Regions from separate parts of the Actinomadura sp. 1N219 genome, predicted to be linked through region 1. Evidence: riboswitches for the same ligand, from Rfam matches in the RefSeq annotation. Region 1 holds a riboswitch; the other holds the start of a gene.
What was found. Region 1 has a riboswitch for thiamine pyrophosphate ahead of ACH35V_RS16125 (purine-cytosine permease family protein). Riboswitches for the same ligand answer to the same signal wherever they lie in the genome.
Positions count from the first base shown of each region.

Region 2: linked by a shared signal. The riboswitch ahead of thiC (phosphomethylpyrimidine synthase ThiC) and the one ahead of ACH35V_RS16125 (purine-cytosine permease family protein) in region 1 are both predicted to bind thiamine pyrophosphate.

Region 1 covers NZ_JBIRAY010000004.1:279,616-287,133, reverse strand. The annotation lists gene ACH35V_RS16140 (Fpg/Nei family DNA glycosylase) at 308-1,171, shown strand; gene ACH35V_RS16135 (SSI family serine proteinase inhibitor) at 1,253-1,714, opposite strand; gene ACH35V_RS16130 (rhodanese-like domain-containing protein) at 1,761-2,096, shown strand; TPP riboswitch at 2,258-2,367, shown strand; gene ACH35V_RS16125 (purine-cytosine permease family protein) at 2,362-3,711, shown strand; gene ACH35V_RS16120 (PAS domain S-box protein) at 3,789-5,813, shown strand; gene ACH35V_RS16115 (ATP-binding protein) at 6,236-6,781, shown strand; gene ACH35V_RS16110 (arginine deiminase) at 7,094-7,518, opposite strand, start outside.
Region 2 covers NZ_JBIRAY010000005.1:166,147-173,664, forward strand. The annotation lists gene ACH35V_RS18210 (CDP-alcohol phosphatidyltransferase family protein) at 1-479, opposite strand, end outside; gene ACH35V_RS18215 (serine/threonine-protein kinase) at 650-2,374, shown strand; gene ACH35V_RS18220 (sensor histidine kinase) at 2,386-3,591, opposite strand; gene ACH35V_RS18225 (Mth938-like domain-containing protein) at 3,678-4,043, shown strand; gene ACH35V_RS18230 (hypothetical protein) at 4,109-5,200, shown strand; TPP riboswitch at 5,275-5,388, shown strand; gene thiC (phosphomethylpyrimidine synthase ThiC) at 5,384-7,120, shown strand; gene ACH35V_RS18240 (TetR/AcrR family transcriptional regulator) at 7,307-7,518, shown strand, end outside.

The DNA of each region.
Region 1 (7,518 bases):
CCATAACGGTTCACCCGTGGCAACCCGTACCCCCTAGGGGTTATTTCGAGATCCCGGTCACATGCCCGCCGAGTCGGGTCTTGGGGCCGCTCGGGGCGGTTACCGGCGGGTTGTTACGCGGAAGTTATCCACACCCTCGGTGACGGGCCGTCCCCGGCCCCGTCCGGTGGTTTGCGGGGATTCATTGAGGTATCGACCCTGTAAACGCCCGGCGCCCCGCCGCGTCCGGAGTTGTGCACAAGCTTTTCCACAGGCTTCCACAGCCCTGTGGACACAGCCATCGCCCCTCTTCGCCGATACTGAGGCCATGCCCGAACTTCCTGAGGTGGAGGCGCTGGCGGGGTTCCTGCGGGAGCGCGTCGTCGGACACGTCATCGCGCGCGTGGACGTTCTCGCCATCTCCGCGCTGAAGACCTACGACCCGCCGATCACCGCGCTCGGCGGGCTCGCCGTCACCGGCGCGGCCAGGCACGGCAAGTTCCTCGACCTCGACGTGGACGGCCTGCACCTGGTGATCCATCTGGCGCGGGCCGGCTGGCTGCGCTGGCGCGACGAGATCCCGGCGAGGCCCGTCCGGCCGGGCGGCAAGAACCCGCTGGCCATGCGCGTCCATCTGGACGACGACTCCGGCTTCGACCTGACGGAGGCCGGGACGAAGAAGGGGCTCGCGGTCTACGTCGTCCGCGACCCCTCGGACGTTCCCGGCGTCGCGTCCCTCGGCCCCGACCCGCTGGACGACGCGTTCACCCCGGCGGCGCTCGGCGCGATCCTCGACGGCAAGCGCACCCAGGTCAAGGGCCTGCTGCGCGACCAGAAGGTGATCGCCGGGATCGGCAACGCCTACTCCGACGAGGTGCTGCACGTCGCGAAGATGTCCCCGTTCAAGATCGCCGCCTCGCTGACCGAGGACGACGTCGCGACCCTGCACGACGCCATCGTCACCACCCTGCGCGACGCGGTGGAACGTTCGCGCGGCCTGGAGGCCCAGGACCTCAAGGGCGAGAAGAAGACCGGCCTGCGCGTCCACGGCAAGACCGGCCAGAAATGCCCCGTCTGCGGCGACACGGTCCGCGAGGTGTCCTTCGCGGACTCGTCCCTCCAGTACTGCCCGACCTGCCAGACGGGCGGCAAGCCCCTCGCCGACCGCCGGATGTCCCGCCTCCTGAAGTGAAACAGGCCCCGCCCGGATGACCGGGCGGAGCCGATGGGTAGTCGTGGTTGTCTGGACGGAGCCGGAACGGGGATGGCTCGTTCAGCGGACCTTCGGCACGGGGCCGAAGAGCGGGCCGACCTGCTCCCAGCGGTGCAGCTGGCAGCCGTCGTCACGCGAGAACTCGGCGTTGATCTCCTTGCCCTGCCAGGTGCCCTTGACCGTGGCGAGCTCCGGCCCGCCGTAGATCATGGTGCACTGCTGTTCCTTGGGGACGGGTTTGAAGGGGTCCTTGGCCTTGGTGAGGGCCGCGCAGGCGTCGGCGACCTTGGGATGGTCGCCGCCCGGCGGTTCGCAGTTCAGGGTCCAGGTCTTGGCGGGGGCCTCCTTGGAGGCCTTGACGTTGATGGTGAGGGTGTCCGCCGGTGTGCCGGAGGGCTGCACGGACGTCGTGCCCGAAGGCTTGTCGGCGGGGGTCCCCTTGGCTTGTTCGTCGCCGCAGGCGGCCAGGGACAGCACCATGGCCAGCCCGGGCGACGCGAAAAGGAGCGTCCGATACCGCATGCGTGATTCGACGCAGGGGGGCTTCGCGCGGTTCCATGGGGGTGTGATGAATTTCGGGGACGACGTGCCGGCGGTGGGAGCCGCTGACGTACCGCAGGACGGCTACCTGCTGGACGTCCGGGAACAGGACGAGTGGGACGCGGGCCACGCCCCCGCTGCGGTCCACATCCCCATGGGCCAGCTGGGCGATCGTGCCGGCGAGGTACCCCGCGACCGGGAGGTCTACGTGATCTGCCGGTCCGGGGCGCGGTCCGCGCAGGTGACGGTGGCGCTCAACCAGGCGGGCTGGCTGGCCAGGAACGTCGACGGCGGGATGAAGGGCTGGGTCGAGGCGGGTCGTCCGATGGAGGGCGGCGGCGACGGGGCCCCCTACGTGGCCTGAAGCGGCCCGGCCATATGTGGCCGGGACGGGGCCGCGCATGATCGGTTGACTCCGGGGCGATCCGCGCCCTTTTAGTGATCTGTGTCCTTTTGGGGGAAGTCGGGCGGTTGTACGATCGGGCCCGACCGATGACCGCGGGAGCTCGGGCCGCGCCGGACCGGTACATACCGGACGGGTGCATGCCGGGCTGAGAGGGCGGCCTTAGAGGCGCCGCCGACCGCATGAACCTGTCCGGGTAATGCCGGCGTAGGGAGTGTGTTGTCCCGTGGCGTCCGAGGTTGATGCGCGCGCTGGTGCGGCGCGTGCGAACAGCGAGGCACCGTTCACGCTCGACGAGCCCGCGCCCAGGGTGCTCGGCTTCTGGGACCAGAGCGCCTTCTGGGCGAACCTCGGGGTCAGCCTGCTGGCCTTCTCCGGTGCCTACACCGTCCTGGCGCCGGGAGCCGACGGCCGGCCCACCCTGTCGATCATGGCGGGCATCGTGGCGATGGCCGTCGGAACGGCCCTGGGCGGGCTGATGCTGGGCCTCGCCGCGGTGCCGGGCGCGCGCACCGGCCAGCCCGCGATGGTGCTGCTCCGCGGCCTGTTCGGCGCGCGGCTGTCGTACGCGCCGACCGTGCTGAACGTCGCGCAGCTCATCGGCTGGGGAACGTTCGAGCTGATCGTCATCGCGGACGCGGCGCGCCATCTGTGGGACGGCGTGCCGCGCTGGGGCTACGTGGTCGCCGCCGGGGCCCTCACGACGGTCCTGACCATCTGGCCGCTCGGCTCCGTGCGGATCCTGCGCCGCTACGTCACGGTCGCGGTGGCGATCGCGCTGGTCTACTTCTACGTCCAGCTCCTCCGCGAGCCGCTGCCCGACCTGACGCAGGGGTCGTGGGGCGGCTTCTGGATCGGGGCGGACGCGGCGCTGGCGGTGTCGATCTCCTGGGTCCCGGTGGCCGCCGACTACACCCGGCATTCCCGGACGGAACGGGCCGCGTTCGGCGCCGCCGCCGTCGGCTACTCGGTCACGCAGATCGTCGCGTACGTGCTCGGCCTGCTGGCGCTGGCGCTCGTGGCGGGCGACTCGTCGAAGGTCTTCGACCCGTTCCTCAACGTCACGCTCGGCGTGGTGTTCTTCGCGGTGTTCGTGCTGCGCGAGGCGGACCAGTCGTTCGCCGACACCTACTCCACGGCCGTGTCGATCCAGAACCTCGTCCCGCGCGCCGACCGGCGCGTGCTGAGCGTCGCGCTCGGCGTGATCGTCACGGTGCTCGCGCTGGCGCTGGACATTGGCGACTACGCCGGATTCCTGTCACTGATCGGATCGGTGTTCGTGCCCATGCTCGGCGTCCTGGCCGCTGACTTCTTCCTCGGACGCCGCCGCCGTGGACGCGGCTGGGACGTGTCCCGGACGGCGCCGTCCCGCTGGGGCATGATCGCCGCCTGGGCGGCCGGGTTCGTCGTCTACCAGCTCATCAACCCCGGCACCGTCACCAGATGGGCGGGCTTCTGGCAGGACGTCCAGGACGTGCTGCGCTTCGGCCCGCAGAGCTGGATGAGCGCCTCGCTGCTGTCGTTCCTGGTCGCCGGGGCCGCCGCGCTCCTCATCGGCAGGCTTACTAAAAAGTAAGGTTCCTGTTCGTACGGGGTTTCAGCAGAAAGTTTCGGCGTAAGTTACCCGGCGCGGCGCCGGAGACCGGTGGCACGATGACAGGCGTGCATCACCACGTCCATGACCCGATCGCGCGGGCGGTCATCGAGAGCGCCGCCGACGCGATCGTGGCCGTGGACCAGCGGCACCGGGTCACCGTGTGGAACCCGGCCGCCGAGCGCATGTTCGGCTGGACGGCCGAGGAGATGGCCGGACGGGTGCCGCCGATCGTCCCGCACGAGCTGAAGGCCGAGCACAACGCCGTCCAGGAACGGCTCCTCACCCGCCGCGCCGGTGACGACGCCGCGGAAGGCGACGGGGACGGCGGGCAGATCTCGATCGCGACCCGCCGGTTCCACCGCAACGGCCGCCTCATCGACGTCCGGATCGACACGAGCCTGCTGAAGGACCCGTCCGGCACCCTGCTCGGCTGGGTCGGCGTGTACCACCCGGTCGGCGAGGACGAGATCGTCCAGCACCACATGACGGAGCGGGCCCGGCTCGTCCGCCGGCTGAACGACATCGTCGCCGACCTGAACGCCGAGCTGGACCTCGCCGTCGTCCTCGACCGGATCACCGCCGCGCTGATCGAGCTGACCGGCGCGGACGCGGGCGGGTTCGCGCGGATCGAGGGCGACCGGCTGCGGCTGGTGAACATGTCCGGGCTGCCGGAGCACATGCGCGGCACGTCCGCCGACCTGAAGACGAGCCTGGTCGGGGAGCTGCTGCGGTCGGGCAAGACGGTCAAGCTCGCGACGGGCGAGCAGCGCCTCGGCGACCTGATCTGGTCCGAGCTGTCCGGGCTGCACACGATCGCGCTCGGCCTGTCGTACCTGCAGAACCGCCCGTACGGCGCGCTGTACGCCCTGTTCTCCGGACACAAGGTCGGGCACACCGAGTTGGAGCTGCTGGAACTCCTCGCCGGGCACGCGGGCGTCGCGGTCGGCAACGCCGTCGCGTACGCGGAGGTCGTCCGGCAGCGGGCGCACGAGCGCGCCGTGATCGACTCCAGCGCGGACGGGATCGCCGTGCTCGACCAGGATCTCGTCGTCCGGCAGTGGAACCCCGCCGCGCACGCGCTCACCGGCGTCCCGCCGGAGGACGCGATCGGGCGGCCGCTGCCGTTCGGCATGCCCGCGCTCGGCGAGATGCTGACGTTCCGGCTGGAGTCCGGGACGTGGCTGAACGTGCTCGCCGCCGAGATCGAGGAGACCGGCGAGCTGGTCGTCGACTTCCGCGACGTGTCGGAGGCGAAGGCCCTCGAAGAGGCCAAGGACCTGTTCCTCGCCACCACCAGCCACGAGCTGCGCACCCCGATCACGGTCGTGCAGGGGTTCGCGTCCACGCTGGTCAACCGGTGGGACGAGCTGTCGGACGGCGACCGCCGCGCCGCCGTCGCCACCATCGCCGAACGCGCCCAGTCGCTCGGCCGGCTCGTCGAGCACCTGCTGCTCGGCTCCCGCGCGGGCGCCGACGAGCTGACCGTGACGATCGAGTCGTTCGACCTGACGCGGGTGCTGGAGGGCGTCGTCGCCGGGTTCCGGTCGCTGTCGCCGCTGCACCGGGTCGAGCTGGAGATCGAGCCCGGCCTGCCGTCCTGCCGCGGGGACGCGATGGCGACCGACATCATCCTCGGGCAGCTCCTGGAGAACGCGTTCAAGTACTCCCCGGACGGCGGGACGGTCAGCGTCCGGGCCGTCCGCGAGGGCACCGGCATCGTGGTGACCGTGGAGGACGAGGGCGTCGGCATCCGCGCCGGCGACCACGAGCGGATCTTCGAGCGGTTCGTCCAGGGGGACGCCGGGGACAGGCGGCGGTTCGGCGGCATCGGGCTCGGCCTGTACATCGTCAAACGCCTCACGGAGGAACAGGGCGGAACGATCTCCGCACATCCGGCCCGGCACCGTAAAAGTGAGGGATCTCACACAGGCCCGGCGCGGCGGGACGAGCCCCTCCGATCGGACGGTTCGGTACACCGTCCGAACGTTCTTCTGCACGACACAGAGGGCCACGGACCCGCAGGTGGCGCGCATGCCGGTGACGGAACGTGCATGCGGCTCGTCCTCCGGACCGCGCCCTGACCGCCCGCATCGCCCTGGCGTCAACGTCTCCCGTCAGTGACCGGACGGGCCGTCCTGTGACTACTCAGCGTAACCAAACCCGAACCGTCCCGCCACGATAAGACGGCCGTGACCAGGGCATTCATGTGGTCTCGACGGTCGTCGCGGCCGCTCCCCTGCGGGAAAGTGCGGCGTCCGCCGGGTGTGACGGACGAAACGAGCGCCGGAGGAGTAAATCCGCCGTTGGCTGGATAGATCCTTGGATGGTTGCCGTTCGTGACGGGATACCGATGCGGGGGTGATCACCGTGACCGGATGGCCGGTGACTCGTTGTGCAGGTGGCGAATGAACCGTTCGTGTTTCCGGTCCCGGCCATCAGGGCATTTCGGTCGTACTGGAAGAGCGGTGACGGGACTCATCCGAGCTCACGAAACCACGGGGAGGTGAGGGCGTCGAGCGTCGTACTGCTCCCACACGCACCGTCCAGCGTCGCGGTCGCCCGGAGGCGCCTCAGCTCGGAGCTGGTCGACTCGGGCGTCTACGAGTCCGTCGTGGACGACGCCAGCGTCATCGTCAGCGAGCTGCTCAGCAACGCCCTCCGCCACGCGCGCCCGCTGCCGTCCGGCCAGGTGCGGGTCTGCTGGCTGCGCCGCGGCGACGTCCTCGAACTGGAGGTCAGCGACGGCGGCGCCATGACCGAGCCGCGCCGCGGCCCCGGCACCCTGTCCTCGCTCGGCGGGCGCGGGCTCGGCATCGTCGAGGCCCTCTCCGAGGGCTGGGGCGTCCGCCACGAGGACGGCTCCACCACGGTCTGGGCCGTCCTGCGGGCCCCCAGGTCGCCCAGCGGGAAGAACGGGCAGGCCGCCCCCGCCGGAGCGCACACCGTCGTCCCCGACCTCGCCGACTTCCCCGACCTCACGGACGAACCGGACGATCTGCGTGACGGAACCCGAAACGGGACCGCCGCGAGCAGGGCATACCCGGCTTGACCGGGCCCCACCTAGAGAATCTCCCGCCGACCTTGTAGTGTCCTCCCCAAGCTCGGGCGTTGTCGTGCCCCCGTCGACACCGCCCGAGCTGTATTTTTTTGCCTTTTTCTCCTCCTTCGGGCCTGGCGGCCCTCCATCGTCGAAAAACGCGCGCGATCGCTGCATCGCTTCGTCTCGCCTTGGCGGCTCGCTGCGCGATCAGGTTTCTCGCAGGCTCGAAACCTGCCTTCGGACGCGATCGCAGGCGTTGAGGTTGTCGCGTGGTTGCGGTGGTGGCTGGGGTCAGTGTGTCCGGCCGGTTGCGCTTGGCGCTTATGTGGCTGGGGGGTCTCTGAGGATTGGGCAGGACATGCAGCGGGGGCCGCCTCGGCCTGTGCCCAGTTCGCTGCCGGTGATTCTTATGACCTCTATGCCGGACGCCTCCAGTTGGGCGTTCGTTTCGATGTTGCGTTCGTAGGCGACGCAGAGGCGTGGGGATACGGCGAGGGTGTTGTTGCCGTCGTCCCACTGTTCGCGTTCTGCGGTTACCGGGTCGAGGCCGGTGTCGATCACCTTCAGGCGGTCCAGGCCCATGGCTTCGGCGGCTGCCTCTAGGAAGGGGCGCGGGCCGCTTACGTGGAGGTCGCTGTTGTGGAGGGTGACCGTGTGGGCGGTGAGGGAGTGGGCGACCGGGGGATACATGACGACGGTGTCCACGTCGACCATCGTGCAGACGGTGTCCAGGTGCATGGTGGCGC
Region 2 (7,518 bases), on a different contig from region 1:
TTCGCCGCCGTCGCCGCCGCGCCGTCATGGTCGCCGAGCAGCAGCAGCGGGAACGCGTACAGCAGGCACAGCGTGCCCGCCTTGCCGATGAAATGGACGGGCAGCGTCCCGCTGTACCCGAGCCGCCGGACGATCGGCGCGATCGGCACGATCGCCAGCTCGCGCGCGACGAGCAGCACCACCAGCCACAGCGGGATGATGTCGCGGATCGTGAGGCCGACGAGCGTCGCCAGGATGTAGAGCCGGTCGGCGGCCGGGTCGAGCACCGCCCCGAGCTTGCTGGTCTGGTTCAGGACCCGCGCCAGCTTGCCGTCCAGCCAGTCGGACAGGCCCGCGAACACCAGCAGGCCGAGCGCCCACCAGTCCGCCTCGATCAGCACGAGCCACAGGAACAGCGGAACGCCGACCAGCCGCGCCAGGCTGAGGCTGTTGGGCACCGTGAAAATCCGGTCCTGCGGGGCTTCCTGCTGTGTGCTCACCGACGCGTTCGCCTCCCCTGGTCCCTTGATCCTGACCCTACCGGTAAGGATTCTGAAAGCCCTTCATGGCAGAACCGCCGCCAACAAAGACCGCCCCCGCGGCGTCTTCTTCACCGGAACGATCTCTCCGGACGCCCCGCTCGGCCGGGGCCCCCAGAAAGGGCGTCGCGTTGGATCCCCTTCAGGCTGACGACCCGCGCGCCGTGGGCGGGTACGCGCTGTCGGCGCGGCTGGGCGGCGGCGGCATGGGCCAGGTGTACCTCGGCCGCTCCCCCGGCGGGCGGCCGGTGGCGGTGAAGCTCGTCCGCCCCGAGTACGGCGACGACCCGCAGTTCCGGCGCCGGTTCGCGGCCGAGGTCGAGGCGGCCCGCCGCGTCGGCGGGTTCTTCACCGCGCAGGTCGTCGACGCCGACCCGGACGCCGACCGGCCGTGGCTCGTCACCGCCTACGTGCCGGGCCCGTCGCTGCAGGCGGCCGTGGACGAGCTGGGGCCGCTGCCCGCCCGCGCGGTGCGCGTCCTCGGGGCGGGCCTGGCGGAGGGGCTGGCGGCCGTCCACTCCTGCGGGCTGGTGCACCGCGACCTCAAGCCCGGCAACGTGATCCTGGCGCCGGACGGGCCGAGGGTGATCGACTTCGGGATCGTCCGGGCGCTGGAGAGCGCGTCCGGCACCGCCACCGGGGCGATCACCGGGACGGTCGCGTACATGTCGCCCGAGCAGGCCCGCGGGGACCGGGACATCGGGCCCGCCGCGGACGTGTTCGCGCTCGGCTCGGTGCTGGCGTTCGCGTCCACCGGCTCGGCCCCGTTCGGCCGCGGCCAGGCGCACGCGGTGCTGTACCGGATCGTCCGGGAGGAGCCCGATCTGGACGGGGTCCCCGCCGAGCTGCGCGACCTGATCGGGGCGTGCCTGGCGAAGGACCCCGCGGACCGTCCCGCCCTGCCGGACGTGCTGGAGCGCTGCGCGGGCGCGGCGGGCGACGACTGGCTGCCCCCGGCCGTCCTCGCGATGGCCGCGGCGATGGGTCCGGGCGCGGGCGCCGCGCAGCCGACCGAGCACGACACTCCCGCCCCTGCCCTGGAGAGCCCGATGCGTTCCGGCGCCCTGCCGCCAGCAGGGCCGCCGCCGGAGCCGCCGCCGGGGCCCTACGGGCGCCACCCCGCGACCGCTCCCCTGTCTCCGCCGCCGCGCCGGTCCGGGTCCCGGGCCAGGTGGATTCTCGGCGGCGTCGCGTTCTTCACCGGCTTGGCGCTGCTGGCGACCGGGGTCGTCCTGGCGCTGAACTGGAAAGGCGGCTCGGGGTCGGGCCGGTCTTCCGCGTCGCCGTCCGCGACCAAGCCGAAGCTGCCGGTCTCGGCGGTGACCGGGCGGATCGACGACCCGCGCGCGGGCTTCTCCTACGCCCGCCTGGGCACGCCGTGGGTGACGCCGGGAGGCGGCTGGACGAGGCCGGGGATGTTCACCAGCGGGCAGATCGCACCGCTGCGGCAGCGCAACGGCGACTCGACCTTCAACGCGACCTCCGTGGCCGGGCTGCCCAGAGCCGACGAGCGTCAGGGCTACACCGGGCCCCAGGACCTCGGCGCCGTAGCGGCGCGCGTGAAGGCTCGCGTCATCCGCGAGTTGTTCACCGTCCCGCACGACGAGAAGACGCTCGCGTCCGGGCCCATCGAGGTGAGCGGCGGGGGCAGGGGCTGGCTGGAGAAAGCGCGGTTCGACTTTCCGCAGGCCAAGGCGCAGGGCTGGCCGGTCACGGGAGACACGATGGCGCTCCTGGTCATCGATCAGGACGGCGCGGACGGCGGCGTGCCGGGGATTCTGCTGGTGTCCGTCCCGAGCGCCTTCGCGGCGCCGGGCGACATGGATCAGGTCCTCGCGTCCGTCCGGACGCGCTGAGGGGCGGGCCGCTATTGGGGGGAGACGACGTCCGCGACCGGGAGGACGGCGGTGACGACGAACCCGCCGCCGTCGCCGGGGCCCGCGTCCAGGGTGCCGCCGACGCTCCGCGCCCGCTCGATCATCCCGAGGATCCCGAAGCCGCCCGGCGTCCCGCCGGACGGTCGACTCTCTGGCGGGGGGACGACCCCCCGCGCCCCCCGGAACGGCCCGATCCCGTCGTCGGCGACGCGCACGACGAGCCCGCCGCCGTCCCGGGACAGGGTGACCGCGACGCGCTCGGCCGCCGCGTGCTTGACGACGTTGGTCAGCGCCTCCTGGACGATCCGGTACGCCGCGACGCCGACCTCCGGCGGCAGGGACCCCGCGTCCGCGTCGTCGAGGTCGACCTCGACCCCGGCGGCGCGCGCGGCCTGCGCGAGGTCGGCGATCCCGTCCGGGCCGGGCAGCCGCCCGGTCGTCTCGACGTCCGTGCCGCGCAGGACCTGCAGGGTGCCGCGCAGCTCCGTCCGGGCGTCCCGGCAGGTGTCGGCGATCGACGTGAGCGCCTCCGCCAGCTCCTCCCGGTCGAGCGGCCGGTCCCCGCGGACGAGGTGCGCCGCCGCCCCGGCCTGGACGCCGATGACGGTGATGCTGTGGGCGAGGAGGTCGTGCAGGTCGCGGGCGATCCGCAGCCGCTCCTCGGCGACGCGCCGCCGCGCCTCCTCCTCCCGCGTCCGCTCCGCCCGCTCGGCCCGCTCGGTGATCGTCGCCAGCCGCGCCCGGTGCACCCGCCACACCTGGACGGCGATCACGACGGAGATCACGGCCTCGATGACCGCGATCTGCTCGCGGAGCGACTTGCCGCCCGCCTGCAGCGCCATCCCGATCACGCACACGAACAGCACGACGCCCGCCACGGTGAGGACGCCCCGGACGCGCCGTCCCAGCACCGCGTACGCGAACAGCGCGACCACCTCGGCGGGCACCAGCGCATGATGCTGGTACTGCGCCAGGTGGTACGGCAGCGCCAGCATCAGCAGGGCCGCCAGCGCCGGCGTCGGCCACCGCCGCATCACCGCGAGCGGCGCGTGCGCGGCCACCAGCAGGAGCGTCCCGGCCGCGTCCAGGTCCCGGACGCCGGGCCACATCACCGCGACCGCGACGGCGACGCACGCCAGCAGCGTCGCGAACAGGGCGTCGCTCGCCGTCGCACCGCCCTTGGGCACCGTCACCACGCGTCCATTTTCTCCACAACGTCCGAACACCGCACACCGCCCCCGCGCCGCCGGAGGACGACCGCGGATTTCAGTACGCTCCGCGCATGGAGAAGTCACCTCGGATCACCCATATCGCCTGGGGCCGCATGGAGGTCGAAGGACTTCAGGGCGGCAAGGACTTCAAGCTCTATCCGGGCGGAGGCCGCGAATGGGACTGGACCGAGCACGGCACCCGGCACGACCCGGGGATCCAGCCGGGCGACGTGCGGGAACTGCTCGACCACGGCTGCACGGTCGTCGTCCTCAGCAGGGGCATGGAGCTGCGCCTGAAGACGATGCCGTCCACGCTGGAGGTGCTGCGGGACGCCGGTGTCGAGGTGCACGTGGAGGAGACGACCGAGGCCGTCGCGATTTACAACCGGCTGGCCGAGACTGAGAGCGTGGGCGGGCTCTTCCACTCGACCTGCTGAACGGCCGGGATGAATGGGGTCGTCCCGCCCTATAGTTCTGCGAACTCCATCATGAAGGGCTGACCGTGTCCGTCCCTCCCCCGACCCGCTCCCTGCCGGACCTCCGGGTCACGCTCGGCCGGGGCGCCTACCGGTGGCCGTTCCGGGTGTGCCTGGCCGCGCTGGCGATCGGCCTGCTCATCTCGCTGTCCACGCGCACCGGCGGCAGCGCGGCGTGGGGGGCCGGGGAGGCCCGCCGGGCCATCGCCGTGTACGGCGGCGGCGGGGCGCTCGTCGCGCTGGCCGCGATCGTCTGGGCCTTCGTGATCTTCCGGAACCGGCTGGTCGTGACCGTCGGGGAGAAGGGGCTCGTCCTGCGCCGCGCGAAGAAGCAGGCGGTCATCCCGGCGGACGCCGTGCGCGCGGTCGGCATCGTGTGGCCGGTCGCCGACCCCGTCCTGACGGTCTGGTTCGACACCGCGGCGGCCCCGGACGCCGGCGCGATCGTCAAGGTGGACGGCGACGCGGCGGCGCTCCTCCGGGACCGGTCGCTCCCCTCCGGATGGCTCCCGGCCGTGCGCGCCGCCGCGACCGAGAACCTCGGCGCGTCCTGGCGCGTCCTCGACGACGAGGGCGAGGAGGTCGAGCAGCCGCGGGCGGACGCGCTGGCCAGAGCCGACCGCCTCCTGGTGGACGGCGCCGGCCGCTACCGCGACCAGGGCGGCGGCGCGCTCATCGCCGTCGCCTGCGGACGGCTCGCCAGGCGCGGGCCGGGCCCGGCCCGCTTCCGCCGCAACCCCGACCGGGGCCGCCGGACGATCGTCCTGCGCGATCCCCACGCGGGCAGGCTGCTCGCGTTCAAGAAGACGTCCCGGCTGACGGGCGGCGGCCGCATGCGGGTGTTCGACGCGGACGGCCGGCACGTCGGCACGATCGAGAGGCTGCGCGAGCCGTCCTTCTACTCGGCCGGGGGGACGCTCCTCGGCACCACCCGGCGGCACGGCGACCGCCATGTCGTCACCGGCGTGGACGGGCGCGAGTCCGCGTCGCTGAGGACGAAGAGCGGCGCCGACGACAGCCGCATGTGGCTGGAGCGCTCGCGATCCGCCCCTGACCAGCTGCGCACCCTCACCCTGGCACTGCCGATGGTGGTGCGGCTCGCGCGCCAGGCCGCCTGACCCGTTCCATCAGCGCGGCCTTATCCCATGGGCGGCGGTTGCCGCAACGGGGGTGGGCCGGGTTAGCGTCGAGCACGACAGATCGCGGGGGTCCGGCGAACCGGGCTGAGATAGCGGCTGAGACGGCCGCTGACCGCATGAACCTGACCGGGTAATGCCGGCGTAGGGAGAGATCGAGTCGTCATGACCGAACCTTTGGTTCCAGCCGCCCGCAAGACCTACCTGCGGGGCTCGCGCCCCGACATCCGCGTCCCGATGCGGGAGGTGCCGCTGACCAGCGGCGACACCGTCGTCCTGTACGACACGTCCGGGCCGTGCACCGATCCGGCGCAGGAGACCGACGTCCGCCGGGGGCTGCCCGCGCTGCGGGAGCCGTGGATCGCCGGGCGCGGCGACACGGCCCCGTACGAGGGCCGGACCGTCCGCCCCGAGGACGACGGCCGCAAGGCGCCGCCGCAGCCGCCGCCTCTGCAGGAGGGTTTCCTGCCGCGGCGGCCGCGCCGCGCGACCGGCGGCGCGGTGACGCAGCGCGCCTACGCGCGGCGCGGGGAGATCACCCCAGAGATGGAGTTCGCGGCGCTGCGCGAAGGCGTGGCGCCGGAGTTCGTCCGGGACGAGCTGGCCGCCGGCCGCGCCGTGCTGCCCGCCAACGTCAACCACCCCGAGATCGAGCCGATGGTCATCGGGCGGAACTTCCTGGTGAAGGTGAACGCGAACATCGGGAACTCGGCGGTGGCGTCGTCCATCGAGGACGAGGTGGAGAAGATGACGTGGGCGACCCGCTGGGGCGCCGACACGATCATGGACCTGTCGACGGGCCGGGACATCCACACCACGCGCGAGTGGATCCTGCGGAACTCGCCGGTGCCGGTCGGGACCGTCCCGCTGTACCAGGCGGTGGAGAAGGTCGGCGGCGACCCCGCGGAGCTGACCTTCGACGTGTTCCGCGACACGGTGATCGAGCAGGCCGAGCAGGGCGTGGACTACATGACCGTCCACGCCGGGGTGCTGCTGTCGTACGTGCCGCTGACGGCGCGGCGCAAGACCGGGATCGTGTCCCGCGGCGGGTCGATCATGGCGGCGTGGTGCCTGGCGCACCACGAGGAGAACTTCCTGTACACGCGGTTCAGGGAGCTGTGCGAGATCTTCGCCGCGTACGACGTCACGTGGTCGCTCGGGGACGGCCTGCGGCCCGGCTCCATCGCCGACGCCAACGACGAGGCGCAGTTCGCCGAGCTGCGCACCCAGGGCGAGCTGACGAAGATCGCCGCGGAGTACGGCAACCAGGTGATGAACGAGGGCCCGGGCCACGTCCCGATGCACAAGATCAAGGAGAACGTCGACCTGCAGCAGGAGTGGTGCGACGGGGCGCCGTTCTACACGCTCGGGCCGCTGACCACCGACATCGCGCCCGGCTACGACCACATCACCTCGGCGATCGGCGCGGCGATGATCGGCTGGCACGGCACCGCGATGCTCTGCTACGTCACGCCGAAGGAGCATCTCGGGCTGCCGGACCGCGACGACGTCAAGGCCGGCGTCATCGCCTACAAGATCGCCGCGCACGCCGCCGACCTGGCGAAGGGCCATCCGGGCGCGCAGGCGTGGGACGACGCGCTGTCGGACGCCCGGTTCGACTTCCGGTGGGAGGACCAGTTCAACCTGTCCCTCGACCCGGACACCGCCCGCGCGTTCCACGACGCCACGCTCCCGGCCGCCCCGGCGAAGACGGCGCACTTCTGCTCTATGTGCGGGCCGCACTTCTGCTCCATGAAGATCACCCGGGACGTCCGCCGGTACGCCGACGAGCACGGCCTGGCCGAGGAGGAGGCGCTCTCCGCCGGGATGCGCGAGAAGGCGGACGAGTTCAAGGCCGCCGGCGGCCGCGTCTACCTGCCGCTCTCCCCCGGCAAGACCTGACGCGGTTCGCCGCGAGAACGGGGGCCCGCCGCGGACGGCGCCGCGGCGGGCCTCCCCCCGTCTCGCGCGGAGGTCGCCGCCTCGCCGGGGACGTCGCGCGGCTAGTATCGGGGGACCGTTCCAAAGCCGCGGATCCCCCGGATCGCCGCGGGCCCGCCGACCCGCCGGGAAGGACCCACGACTCAGGTGACCAGCGACGATATTCCGAGACCCGGCCCGCAGCGGGCGATGCGCGCCGACGTCCGCCGCAACCGCGCCCGGCTGCTCGCGGCGGCGAGGGAGATGTTCGAGCGGGACGGGGCCGGCGCCTCCCTGGAGGCCGTCGCGCGGCTCGCGGGCGTCGGCATCGGGACGCTCTACCGGCATTTCCCGACGCGCCAGGACCTCCTGGAGGCGCT